Regions from separate parts of the Acidovorax sp. GW101-11A03 genome, predicted to be linked through region 1. Evidence: predicted binding sites of a transcription regulator. Region 1 holds the regulator's gene; each other region holds the start of a gene.
The links. Region 1 encodes FNR, which switches genes on or off when oxygen is low (the NO sensors DNR and NnrR bind a similar motif). Its sites were predicted from a motif close to TTGATNNNNATCAA; they were not measured.

Region 1 (4,077 bases):
TAGAGCAACTCGCCCTGGCACATCAGGGCCATGATGGCGGCGCGGCGCACAAGATCGTCGCGCGTGAGGGCCAGGCCACGCACCACCGGCAGGCGCCCCTGGTCGAGAAAGTCGTAATACTCTTCCAGCGTCTTGGAGTTCTGGCTGTAGGTCGCACCCACGCGGCCGATGGCCGATACGCCCAGTCCGATCAGATCGCAGTCGGGCTGTGTGCTGTAGCCCTGGAAGTTGCGATGCAACCGCCCTTGGCGTTTGGCCACAGCCAAGGCATCCGAGGGCAGCGCAAAGTGGTCCATGCCCACATAGACATAACCCGCGTCCATGAACGCATCGAGCGAGCGCGACAGCATGGACAGCTTGCTCGACGCCGTGGGCAACTCGGCCGACACAATGCGGCGCTGGGGCTTGAAACGTTCGGGCAGGTGTGCGTAGGCATACAGCGCAATGCGGTCAGGCCGCAGCTGCGCGACCTGCACCAAGGTACGGTCGAACGACTCGGGGGTCTGGCGCGGCAGGCCATAGATCAGGTCCACGTTCACCGAGTCAAAACCCAGCGCGCGCGCTGACTCCACCAGTGCGAACACCTGTTCGGCAGGCTGGACGCGGTGCACGGCCTTCTGTACCTCCGCATCAAAATCCTGCACACCGAAACTGAGCCGGTTGAAGCCCAGCTCAGCCAGCAGCGCCAGCCTGTCGGCGTTCACGGTGCGGGGGTCCACCTCGATGGAGTACTCACCGCCCGGCGCCAAGGTGAAGCTGCGCTTGAGCATGGCCATGAGTTCACGCAAACCCGCATCCGACAGAAACGTGGGCGTCCCCCCACCCAGGTGCAGCTGGCTCACCACCTGGCCCACGCCGCAGTGTGCGGTGTGCAGATCGATCTCGCGGCTCAGGTAGCGCAGATAGACTTCTGCGCGGTCATGGTGCTTGGTGATGATCTTGTTGCAGGCGCAGTAGTAGCACAGCGACTCGCAGAACGGAATGTGCACATACAAGGACAAGGGCAAGGCCTTGGCCACCGAGCCTGTCCGGCGCTGCTCCAGTGCCAGGATATAGTCTTCCTGCCCGAACGCTTCGACAAACCGGTCGGCTGTCGGATAGGAGGTGTAGCGGGGCCCCGGCACGTCAAAACGGCGCAGGAGATCGGGCGAAACAGCGGTCATGGGGGAATATCCTTGCGTACACCCTGACTGTGCCGTACCCTCTCGGCGATGTCCTTGACCTGCATCAAGTGAACGACCAGGCCGACGGGCGACAATTTGACAAATGTCAGTCGCTCCGGCGCCCCCCCGAAGGCCTTCCAGCTTTTTCGTATCGGGCGCGATGTACTTGACACCCAACCTCTAGCTCACGTGCCTATGAACCCGCTCACCATCAAAGTCGCCTGCTCCAACTGCAACCTGCGCGAGCTGTGCATGCCCGTGGGCCTGAACGAAGAGCAACTGCAGCGCATCGATGAAGTCGTTGCCGTTCGCCGCAAGGTCAAGCGGGGGGGCACGCTGTTCCGCAATGGCGAGTCCTTCACGTCGCTTTACGCCATCCGCACGGGTTTCTTCAAAACCTGCGTGGCTACCGAAGACGGCCGCGACCAGGTCACCGGTTTTCAGATGGCGGGCGAGATCATTGGCCTCGATGGCATCGTGAACGACCACCACACCTGTGACGCGGTGGCCCTGGAAGATGCCGAGGTCTGCGTGATGCCCTTCGACCGCATCGAGGAACTCTCGCGCGAGGTCACGGCCCTGCAGCACCATGTGCACAAAATCATGAGCCGCGAGATCGTGCGCGAACACGGCGTGATGCTGCTGCTGGGCAGCATGCGCGCCGAAGAGCGCCTAGCGGCTTTTTTGCTGAACCTGGTGCAACGGCTGCATGCACGCGGCTTCTCGCAGTCCGAACTGGTGCTGCGCATGACCCGCGAAGAAATCGGCAGCTACCTGGGCCTGAAACTCGAAACCGTGAGCCGGACCTTCTCCAAATTTGTGGAAGAAGGCATCGTGGAAGTCAAGCAGCGCCATGTCCGCATCCTGGACACGGATGCCCTCAAGCGCATTGTGAACAGCCAGCAAGCCTGCCACTGATCTGGCCGCCGTCCCGGTTGGCCTTCACCGGCTGGCCAGTAACGCCCTCCTCCTTGCTCAGGAGCAGGACGATGTCTTGCGGCAGTCGTCTGGCCGCTCACCCTCGGGGACCGGGCAGCGGTTCAACTCAAAGGGTGACATGGCAAGCAGCGTGGTCAACGCACTGCTTGCCATGGTGATGATCCAGAACGCAAAAAAAGCCAGCGTATAGACGCCCTGCCGCGACAGCGCCAGCGGTTGCCCGAACCAGTGCAGATCCTGGGGGTCCACCATGGCAAAAACCAGCATCTCCAGCACCCCCGCCATCAAGAAGGCGGGCCATGCAATCCACATCAGGCGTTGCGTCCACATATCGTCGTTCCTGTCTCCTGGGGGCTCAGTGGCGGCACGGTGGCATCACTGGTGAGCCACATGCTTGTGTATTTCAACGCGGCTGATCCTGCACGGGGGTGGCCGCATGGTTGCGTCCCTTCATGGCAGGTGCCAGGCTCTTCTCGGGGGCTTCCAGCGTCTTGTTGATCTCGATCCCCTTGCGGTAGTAATCCTCTGCCACCACTGGGTCTGGACGGGACAGCGCCAGCCACAAGGTCACAAAACCGGCAACGATCACAATGACCGGGCCGGCAATCACCAGCCAGACATGGCCGAATTTCCACCAGGGTGCTGCCGCAACAGGGGCAATGGCTGGGCTTGAAGACATGGCGATTTACTCCTTCACAATCATCTCAATCAACACAAGGCCATGCGCGGCCTTGCACCAGGGCACCGTTCAGCGTGGCACCAGGAACACCGATTTTTCTGTCACATGGGCGGCGGCACCGACGGCCTGCACATCGAACTGAACGGCATGAGAGCCCGGGCTTGCCGACCCATAGGGAATCTGCAAACGCACCGCCACCCAGCGCGACTCTGCGGGGCCGATGTCCACTTCGGCATCCGAAGACACCTCCAGCCCCTCCAGGCCCCGCGCGCTGATGCGATAGCGCTGTTCACCTTCTGTCGCATTCATGATCTGCAGGCGGTAGATGTTCTCCAGCTTGCCGCCAGCCACGATGCGCGAAAGCGCTGCACGGTCCCGCACCACATCAACCTTGAGCGGGGTGCGCACGACCAGGCTGGCCAGCATGGCGACGCACAAAGCCACCAGCACTGCGCTGTAAATCAGCACCCGGGGCCGGAGCACACGCCGCAGCATCTGCGACTGGGTCCACCGCTGGGCCACGCCGTTCTGGGTGGAGTAGCGGATCAGTCCCCGGGGGTACTGCATCTTGTCCATGACCGTGTTGCACGCATCCACGCACAGGCCACAGCCGATGCATTCGTACTGCAGCCCCTTGCGAATGTCGATACCCACCGGGCAGACCTGCACACACAGCGAGCAGTCGATGCAGTCGCCCAGCCCCTGCGCCTTGTAGTCGGTGTTCTTCTTTCGCGGGCCACGCTGCTCGCCCCGTTCGGGGTCGTAGGTCACGATCAGCGTGTCCTTGTCGAACATGGCACTTTGGAACCGTGCGTATGGGCACATGTACTTGCAGACCTGCTCGCGCATGTAGCCCGCGTTGCCATAGGTGGCAAAGCCATAGAACAGCACCCAGAAAATCTGCCAGCTGCCCTGCAGCGCCAGCAACTCGCTGCCCAGCTCGCGGATGGGCACGAAATAACCCACAAAGGTGAATCCGGTCCACAAGGCCACCGCCACCCATACCAGCTGCTTGAAGAACTTCTTGCGGATCTTCTCGAAGGTCCAGGGTCCGTTGTCCAGCCGCAGCCGCGCACTGCGGTCACCTTCGATCTTGTGCTCGATCCACATGAACATCTCGGTGTAGACCGTCTGCGGGCAGGCAAAGCCACACCACAACCGCCCGGCCACCGCCGTGAAGAGGAACAGCGACAACGCCGAAATAATCAGCAGTCCGGTGAGGTAGATGAAGTCCTGCGGGTACAGCACCAACCCAAAGATGTAAAAGCGTCGCGCACCCAGGTCAAACAGCACCAT
Region 2 (4,077 bases), on a different contig from region 1:
CGCCACGCGCAGCACCCAGCAGCTGCTGGCCCTGGGCCGCAGCGACACAGCAGCAGTGGAGCTGGCCCCGTTCGATCTGGCCGCCCTGCTGCGCGCCGTGGCGCTGGAACTGCTGCCCCGCGCCCGCGCTCGGCAGATCGACTTTGGCATCCATACACCCACGCCCGAGTTAATGGCCGTGGGCGACAGCGGCTTGCTGCGCGAGGCGCTCACCAACCTGGCCGCCAACGCGATTGCCTACACGCCCGAACACGGCACGGTCACCGTGTCGGCTGCGGGCGACGGCCTGGGCTGGAGCCTCAGCGTGGAAGACAACGGCCCCGGCCTGCCCGCCAGCGAACGCGATGCACTGGGCCAGCGCTACCGGCGCGGCTCGCAGGCGGCGGCGGGCGGCTCGGGCCTGGGGCTGGCAATCGCGCGCTCCATCGCCGAGCGGCACCGGGGCGGCCTGCGGCTCGAAGAACGCGCGGGCGGGCCCGGCCTGCTGGCCATCCTGTGGTGGCCCCGGGGCTGAAACCCCCCATCCCGCAGCACCCCAGATTCCGCCAGAATTCGCCCCGCATGCCGTCCGCACCACCCCCCCTCCCCACCTTGCCCCGCCGCCACGCCCTGCAGTGGCTGGCAGCGCTGGCGGGCACTTCAGGCGCTGCGCACGCGCCAGCTGCGTGGGCGGCCGATGCATCGCTGGAACCCGCCGAATGCATCGCCCCCTCCCGCCCCGGTGGCGGGTTTGACCTGACCTGTGGCCTGGCCACCCAGGCGGTGCAAGCCGTGCGCCCCGCACGCCCACCGCTGCACACACGCTACCTGCCCGGCGGCATCGGTGCCGTGGCGTTTGACCAGGTCGCCACCGGGCGGCTGGGCGGGCCAGGCACGCTGGTGGCGTTCTCCAGCGGCTCGCTGCTCAACATCGCGCAGGGCCGCTTTGGCCCCCACCCCGTGAGCGCCGTGCGCTGGATCGCCACGCTGGGCACCGACTACGGCGTGGTGGCCGTGCACCGCGATGCGCCCCACCAGCGCCTGCAAGACGTGGTGGCCGCGCTGCGCAAGGACCCGGCCCGCGTGGTGTTTGGCGCTGGCGGCACCCTGGGCAGCCAGGACTGGATGAAAGCCGCCCTGCTGACCCGCGCCGCCGGGCAAGACCCCAAGCGCATGCGTTTTGTGTCATTCGAAGGTGGCGGAGAGGCGCTCAAGGCGCTGCGCGGCGGCCACATCGGCGTCTTTACCGGCGATGCCGCCGAGGCCCGGCAGGCCCTGGAAAAAGGCGCGCCCCTGCGCTTTCTGGCCGTGCTGGCCCAGGCCCGCCTGCCCGGCGCCCTGGCCGACCTGCCCACGGCGCGCGAACAGGGTGTGGACCTGGTCTGGCCCACGGTGCGCGGCCTGTACATGGCCGCCAGCGCCCCCGATGCCGCCGTGCGCGCCTGGGTGGCCGCGTTTGCCGATGCGCTGTCCGCACCCGGTTATGCCGCGCTGTGCAACCAGTACGGCCTGTACCCGTTTGCGCGCACTGGCACGGCGCTGGAGGAATTTGTGCAACGCAGCCTGGCCGACTACCGCCAGTTGGCGCAGGAGCTGGGCCTGCGGTCCTGGCCACGCTGAGGCGGCTGCTGCTAAGCCCGTGCGGTGGTCTCAGACGATCTCTGGGCCGCTCACTTCTCCAGCCACCACTGGATCACCACCTTGGCCAGGAACCCCAGAAACCCCACACCCAGGCCCAGGAAGATCACAAAGGTGCCAAACCGCCCGGCCTTCGATTCCCATGCCAGCTGCCCGATGATGAACAGCATGTAGGCGATGAACGCCCCCACGCCATAGGTGAGGAAGAAGCCCGAGATCTGCGCCTCGGTGAAGCCAAAAATCACGATGCCCCTCCAGGCGTGCGCTCTGGTGCAGCGGGTGCAGCCAGGTCGCGCTCGGGCAGGCTGGATGCGTCCACCAGGTCGCGGTAGGCGTGCCAGCTGGCGTGGCCCAGCATGGGCATCACGGCGATCAGGCCCAGCAGCAGCGAGCCCAGGCCCAGCAAGGTAAAGCCCAGGATGATCGCCGCCCAGAACGCCATGGGCAGCGGGTTGATCACCACGGCCTGCCAGCTTGTCAGCACCGCCTGCAACAGCGTGGCGCGGCGGTCCAGCAGCAGCGGCATGGCGACCACGCTGGACGCAAAAATCGGTGCGGCCATCAGGCTGCCCAGGGCCAGCCAGATTTCAAACAACCAGCCATCGCGGGCCATGACCACGTGGCGCAGAAAGTCGAGTGGTGTCTCAATGGGCACGGGCGCCAGCAGGGTGATGAGCGCCGCCGATGTCATGACCCAGCCCGAGGCCGCCAGCGCCAGCAGGGCTCCAAACTGCACCATGCACCAGTAGTCATTGCCCCATTTGTTCACGTGGCTGTTCTGCCAGTTGAACCAGGTCTTGAGCACCACGCCCAGGTTGGCAGGCTCGCCGCGCTCCAGCGCGCGGCTCAGCGCATACAGGCTGGTGGCCAGCACCGGCGCCACCACCAGAAAGCCCGACAGCGCCCCCGCCAGCAGCCAGAAGCGGTGGTGCCCCACCGCAAAGATGGCCGCCCCGAACAGCGTGAGCGCCAGCCCATGCGCAAAGCTGATCCAGCCCGCCCGTGCCATGTCGCGCCAGGCCAGCACCAGCCAGGTCATGGGCTGCATCAGGCCGATGGTGCGGATGGCGGGCAATGGCGGGGGATGACGAGGCATAGTGGGAGGGGTCGCTCAGCGACGGGTGAGTGTGACTTCATCGGGCAACGGCATCAACCGCCGCGCGCCCGAACCTTGACCTGAGGCAAGAAACCGAACCGAGGGAAGCCCGTCAGGCCAACAGCCTGCACAGCGCCGTGAGGCTGTCCACCGTGGCATGCGGCTGCACGTCATCGTGCGGCCAGGGGTGGTTGGCGCTGTTGATCCACACGGCCTGCATGCCCGCGTTCAGCGCTCCCTGCGCATCCAACGTGGCGTCGTCGCCCACGTGCAGCACCTCGTGGGGCAGCACATCGGCGGCGGTGGCGGCGGCGTGGAAGATGCGCGCATCGGGCTTGGCCACGCCAAATTCCGACGCGCTGATGCTGTGGCGAAAGTAGTGGCCGATGCCGATGCGGTGCACGTCGGCATTGCCGTTGGACACCGCCACCACCGGGTAGCGCGCCGACAAAAAGGCCAGCGTGTCGTGCGCGTCGTCAAACAGCTCCACGCGCATGCGCTCGGCAAAGAACAGGTCAAACGCCGGTTCGGCCAGCGCAGGCTCGTCGCCCGCCTGGGTCAGCGCCAGGCGGATGGACTCGCGCCGCAGCGCGCTCAGGTCGTGCAGCAGGTCGGGCCGCAGCGCCACCATCTGGTTGCGGATGGCGCGCAGCGATTCGGTGCTGGAGAACAAAGCCGCCGTGGCGGGCGCATGGTGCATGAGCCAGTCCAGCAGCACGCGTTCGGCCCGGGTGATGGTGGGCCAGATGGGCCAGAGCGTGTCGTCCAGGTCGATGGAGATGGCGCGGATGCGGGCGATGTCCAGCTGCGGGGCGGATGCCTGCGCAGGCGCGGTGGGTTGAGGCTGGGGGGCGGTCATGGTGCGGCAAGAATACCCGACGGTAACCAGCGGATGTGCCGCAGATCCCGCGTGGCCGCCAAGGCCCGGCCCATTTGCCACAATCGGGCCATGCCCTCCTCCTTCGCCCCCGAACCCCCATACACCCACGGCCAGGCCGACCGCACCGCCGTGCTGCTGTGCAACCTGGGCACGCCCGACGAACCCACGGCCCCAGCCGTGCGCCGCTATCTGGCACAGTTTTTGGGCGACCACCGCGTGGTGGAGATCCCCAAACTGCTGTGGATGCCCATCCTGCACGGCATCATCCTGCGCACGCGCCCGGCCAAGTCGGCCGCCAAATACGCGAGCATCTGGACGCCCGAGGGCTCGCCCCTGGCGCACTGGACGGCCAAACAGGCCACGCTGCTGCGCGGCTGGCTGGGCGAGGCAGGCCACGCGGTGCTGGTGCGCCACGCCATGCGCTACGGCAACCCGTCCATCGCCAGCCAGCTCGATGCCCTGAAGGCCGAAGGCGCCACGCGCA
Region 3 (4,077 bases), on a different contig from region 1:
CAGGGCTTTGGCCGCGTGGTGCTGGGCCGCGACGGGCGCTACCGCTTCCGCACCATCCGGCCCGCGCCCTACACGGGGCGCACGCCCCACATCCACTTCAAGGTGCGCCTTCCCGATCGCGAGCTGCTGACCACGCAGATGTATGTGGCGGGCGACCCAGGCAACGCGAGCGACTTCCTCTGGCGCCGCCTGAGCGCGGCGGAGCGTGCGGCCCTCACAGTGCCGTTTTCGCCGTCGGCCGATGGCATGCGGGCCGAGTTTGCACTGGTGGTGCAGGCCTGAATGGCCGCCACCCACCACAATCCACTACCCCATCTGCCCAGCCCACCTTCTCCACCGCAGGGATTCCGTCACCCAACTCGTTCTGGGCTCCGCCGTCAGCATCGCCACCCTGGGCCGCCGCACCGCCGTGTGGAAGGCCGCGCTCTGGGGCGGCATTGCTGGCACGCTGCCCGACCTGGACGCCCTCATCGACCATGGCGACGCCATTCTCAACATGGTGCTGCACCGTGCAGAAAGCCATGCCCTGCTCTACCTCACCCTGCTGTCGGCGCCGCTGGCCTGGCTGGTGTCGCTCCTGCACCGGGAGCCTGATCTGTTTACCCGCTGGTGGCTGGCGTTGTGGCTGGCGCTGGTCACCCACCCCTTGCTCGACTGGATGACGGTGTACGGCACACAGCTGCTGCTGCCCTTGACCAACACGCCGTATGCCGTGGGCAGCGTGTTCATCATCGACCCGCTCTACACCCTGCCTCTGTTGCTGGGCGTGCTGCTGGCGCTGCTGCTGCGCCACGGGCGCGGCATTGCCTGGGCGCGCGCCGGGCTGGTGCTGAGCACGGCCTACCTGGGCTGGAGCGTGGCCGCGCAGCAGATGGCCACGCAGCGGTTTCTGGCACACGCCCCGGTGCCGCAACTGGCGCCCGGCAATTTGCTCGTTACGCCCGCGCCCTTCAACACCCTGCTGTGGCGCGCCGTGGCCGTGACGCCCACGCACTACTACGAGGGCTACTACGGGCTGCTGGACGGCGACCGCCCTGTGCGCTGGACCGCCCACGAACGGGGCGCAGACCTGTATGCGCGCTACCAGGGCAACGCCCTGGTGGACCGTATTACACGGTTCAGCCACGGCTTCTTCAAGATGAGCGAGGCCGGGGGGGAGGTCTTCATCACCGACCTGCGCATGGGCAACGAGCCCACCTACACCTTTCACTTCAACCTGGGCAGCCCAGCAGAGATGGCTGGGGGCCAGCGCCCGACCACCCAGCAGTGGCAGCGGCCCGACCTGGCCACCGCCCTGCCCTGGCTGTGGGCGCGCATGTGGGGGGCGGATGTGGCGCTGGCACCACCACAGGCCGTGCGCGGGCAGCCATCGGGGAGCAGGCCATGAAGCGCAGGTGTACTGCCCAAAATTGCGGCATCTGTGCCTTGTGAAGGGGCTGCCTGCGGCCTACGCTGGGTCCATACATCCCGACCACACCATGCCATGCCCTCCATGCCCCGCCACAGCACAAAGAGTCACAGGAACCAATGGCCCGGTAACGCCGACATCCGCATCAGCAACGTGAAACCCGCCACCGGTTGCGGGATGGCGGCATGACACTCGCCACCCTGCTGGTCTTCTCGCTGGTGGCACTGGTGGCCATTGCCACGCCGGGCCCCACGGTGCTGCTGGCGCTGACCAATGGCGCCCGCTACGGCGTACGCCGGGCCCTGCCGGGCATGCTGGGTGCGGTCACGTCCGACTTCGTGCTTGTAGGCGCGGTGGCGTTGGGCCTGGGCGCGCTGCTGGCCGCGTCGGAGTTCTGGTTCTCGGTGGTGAAGTGGCTGGGGGCGGCCTATCTGGCCTGGCTGGCATGGCGGCTGCTGCGCTCGCGCGGGGGCCTGGATGTTGTATCCGCAGGGGGCGAACCGGGCGCTGGAGGGGCGGCAGCCACGCCGCGCAGCATCTTCCTGCGTTCGTTTCTGGTGGCGGTCACCAACCCCAAGGGCTATCTTTTCTGCTCGGCGCTGTTGCCACAGTTCATCAATGCCAATGCACCACAGTGGCCGCAGTACGCAGCCATTGCGGTGGTGTTTGCCAGTCTCGATGGTGCGGTGATGCTGGGCTATGCGCTGGTCGGAGCGCGCGCCATCCGGCTGCTGCACCGCCGTGCCGTGCAGTGGCTGGACCGCTGCTGCGGGGGGGCATTGCTGGCGCTGGCCGCCTCACTGGCGTTGTACCGCCGCAGTGCGGGCTGACCAGCGCCGCCGCAAAGGCGCTTTCCGGGCACAGCCCGCCATCGCCGGGGCGATGGCGGGCGGCACCTCAGAAGCGCCAACCCAGACCCACGCCCACCAGAACAGGGTCTACCTTGAAGGTGCCCAGCTTGGCACCACCCGCAGTCACATCGGTCTTGATGAAGACCTTCTTCACGTCAAAGTTGAGGTAAAGATTCTTGGCCAGCGGGATGTCCACACCCACTTGCAGCGCGGGGCCGAAGCTGTTGCGGTCGATGTCCACACCGGCAGGCAGGTTCACGCTGGAAAAGCGCGTGTAGTTGAGGCCCGCGCCCACATAAGGTTTGAAGCCGGGGGCATCAAAGTGGTACTGCGCCAGCAGTGTCGGTGGCAGGTGCTTGAGCGTGCCGATGGCTGCGCCGCCGGCGCGCAGCGTGTGCTTTTGCGGCACCGTGAGGATCAGCTCCGCAGCAATATTCTTGTTGAAGAAGTACGTGATATCGACTTCAGGAATCGCCTTGTTGTTGACCGTGAGGCCCAGGGGCGTGCTGTCCTTGTTGGCGCTGTCCAGGTGCACCGCACGTGCACGGACCATCCAGGGGCCTTCAGCCTGTTGCGCCAGGGCAGCGCCAGAAGACAGGACACACAGGGCAGCTACAGCCAGCAGGTTCTTTTTCATGGTGATTTCGCATCGGTTGGACGGGGACGACCCCCGTGCATGTATTGAACCGTTGCACCTGCCCACCGGCCTTGCCTTAACTCAAGGCCTTGGTACTAACCCTTGGACCTACATCAAGACATGCCCATTCTTAGAACGTATTTACGATCTTTTCAGGGCCGCGCAAGTACCTTGCCGGGATGGGATGCAAGGCGCGGGGTGCAGTGGATAGCTTGGCTATCCACAAGCGCCGCAACGCTGCAGACCGCCCGGCAAGGCACTTGCCCGAAGGGTTGGGGCGAAATCGGGCGATTGGACGCCTCGACTGCTTGCATGGGCACGAGCCCATGCGGCGCATCCGAAGCATCCACTCATCCCGATTGCGCCCCAACGCGGCCCCGAAAAGATCGTAAACACGTTCTTACGCTGTGGACTTGCCGCGCAGGCGCTGCACCAGCGTGACACCGGCCAGCACCAGGCCCCCGGCCACAATGCCCACCACGGCGTTGAGCAGGTTCTCGGCCACCACCTTCCACACCCCGCCTGCGGGCCACTGGCCTGCTGCGCCGGCTGCGGCCTCGACGGCGTGGTGCAGCGCAGGCACGCCATGCACCAGGATGCCGCCGCCCACCAGGAACATCGCTGCCGTGCCCGCCACGGACAGGCCCTTCATCAGCCAAGGCGCCGCGCGCACAATGCCTGCCCCCAGCGCCCGAGCCGCGCTGCTGGCCTTGTTGCTGAGCCACAGGCCCAGGTCATCGAGCTTGACGATGCCCGCCACCAGGCCATACACGCCGATGGTCATGATGATGGCGATGCCCGACAGCACGGCCACCTGCTGCGCGAAGGGCGCGCTGGCCACCGTGCCCAGGGTGATGGCAATGATTTCGGCCGACAGAATGAAGTCGGTGCGCACGGCGCCTTTGATCTTGTCTTTTTCAAACGCCACCAGGTCCACCGCCGGGTTCGCGTTGGCCTTGGCATGGCTTTCATGTTCGGCTGCGTCTTCATGCTCGGAATGCAGCAGCTTGTGGGCCACCTTCTCAAAGCCCTCGAAACACAGGAAAGCGCCTCCCACCATCAGCAGCGGCGTCACAGCCCAGGGCGCAAACGCACTGATGAGCAGCGCAGCGGGCACCAGGATGACCTTGTTGATCATCGAGCCCTTGGCTACGGCCCAGACCACCGGAATCTCGCGCTCG

Region 2: the regulator FNR is predicted to act here: its motif matches at 2,789-2,802, upstream of AC07Z7_RS23325 (DUF2189 domain-containing protein).
Region 3: the regulator FNR is predicted to act here: its motif matches at 3,000-3,013, upstream of AC07Z7_RS10070 (OmpW/AlkL family protein).

What each region holds. Positions count from the first base shown of each region.
Region 1 is NZ_JBWKZU010000011.1:77,331-81,407, forward strand. It holds gene hemN (oxygen-independent coproporphyrinogen III oxidase) at 1-1,163, opposite strand, end outside; gene fnr (fumarate/nitrate reduction transcriptional regulator Fnr) at 1,359-2,081, shown strand; gene AC07Z7_RS07300 (hypothetical protein) at 2,139-2,432, opposite strand; gene AC07Z7_RS07305 (FixH family protein) at 2,506-2,781, opposite strand; gene ccoG (cytochrome c oxidase accessory protein CcoG) at 2,851-4,077, opposite strand, start outside.
Region 2 is NZ_JBWKZU010000092.1:8,814-12,890, forward strand. It holds gene AC07Z7_RS23310 (sensor histidine kinase) at 1-514, shown strand, start outside; gene AC07Z7_RS23315 (Bug family tripartite tricarboxylate transporter substrate binding protein) at 562-1,599, shown strand; gene AC07Z7_RS23320 (DUF2788 domain-containing protein) at 1,650-1,862, opposite strand; gene AC07Z7_RS23325 (DUF2189 domain-containing protein) at 1,859-2,713, opposite strand; gene AC07Z7_RS23330 (HAD-IA family hydrolase) at 2,826-3,572, opposite strand; gene hemH (ferrochelatase) at 3,663-4,077, shown strand, end outside.
Region 3 is NZ_JBWKZU010000018.1:53,284-57,360, forward strand. It holds gene AC07Z7_RS10055 (dioxygenase family protein) at 1-282, shown strand, start outside; gene AC07Z7_RS10060 (metal-dependent hydrolase) at 314-1,387, shown strand; gene AC07Z7_RS10065 (LysE family translocator) at 1,594-2,238, shown strand; gene AC07Z7_RS10070 (OmpW/AlkL family protein) at 2,306-2,896, opposite strand; gene AC07Z7_RS10075 (DUF808 domain-containing protein) at 3,297-4,077, opposite strand, start outside.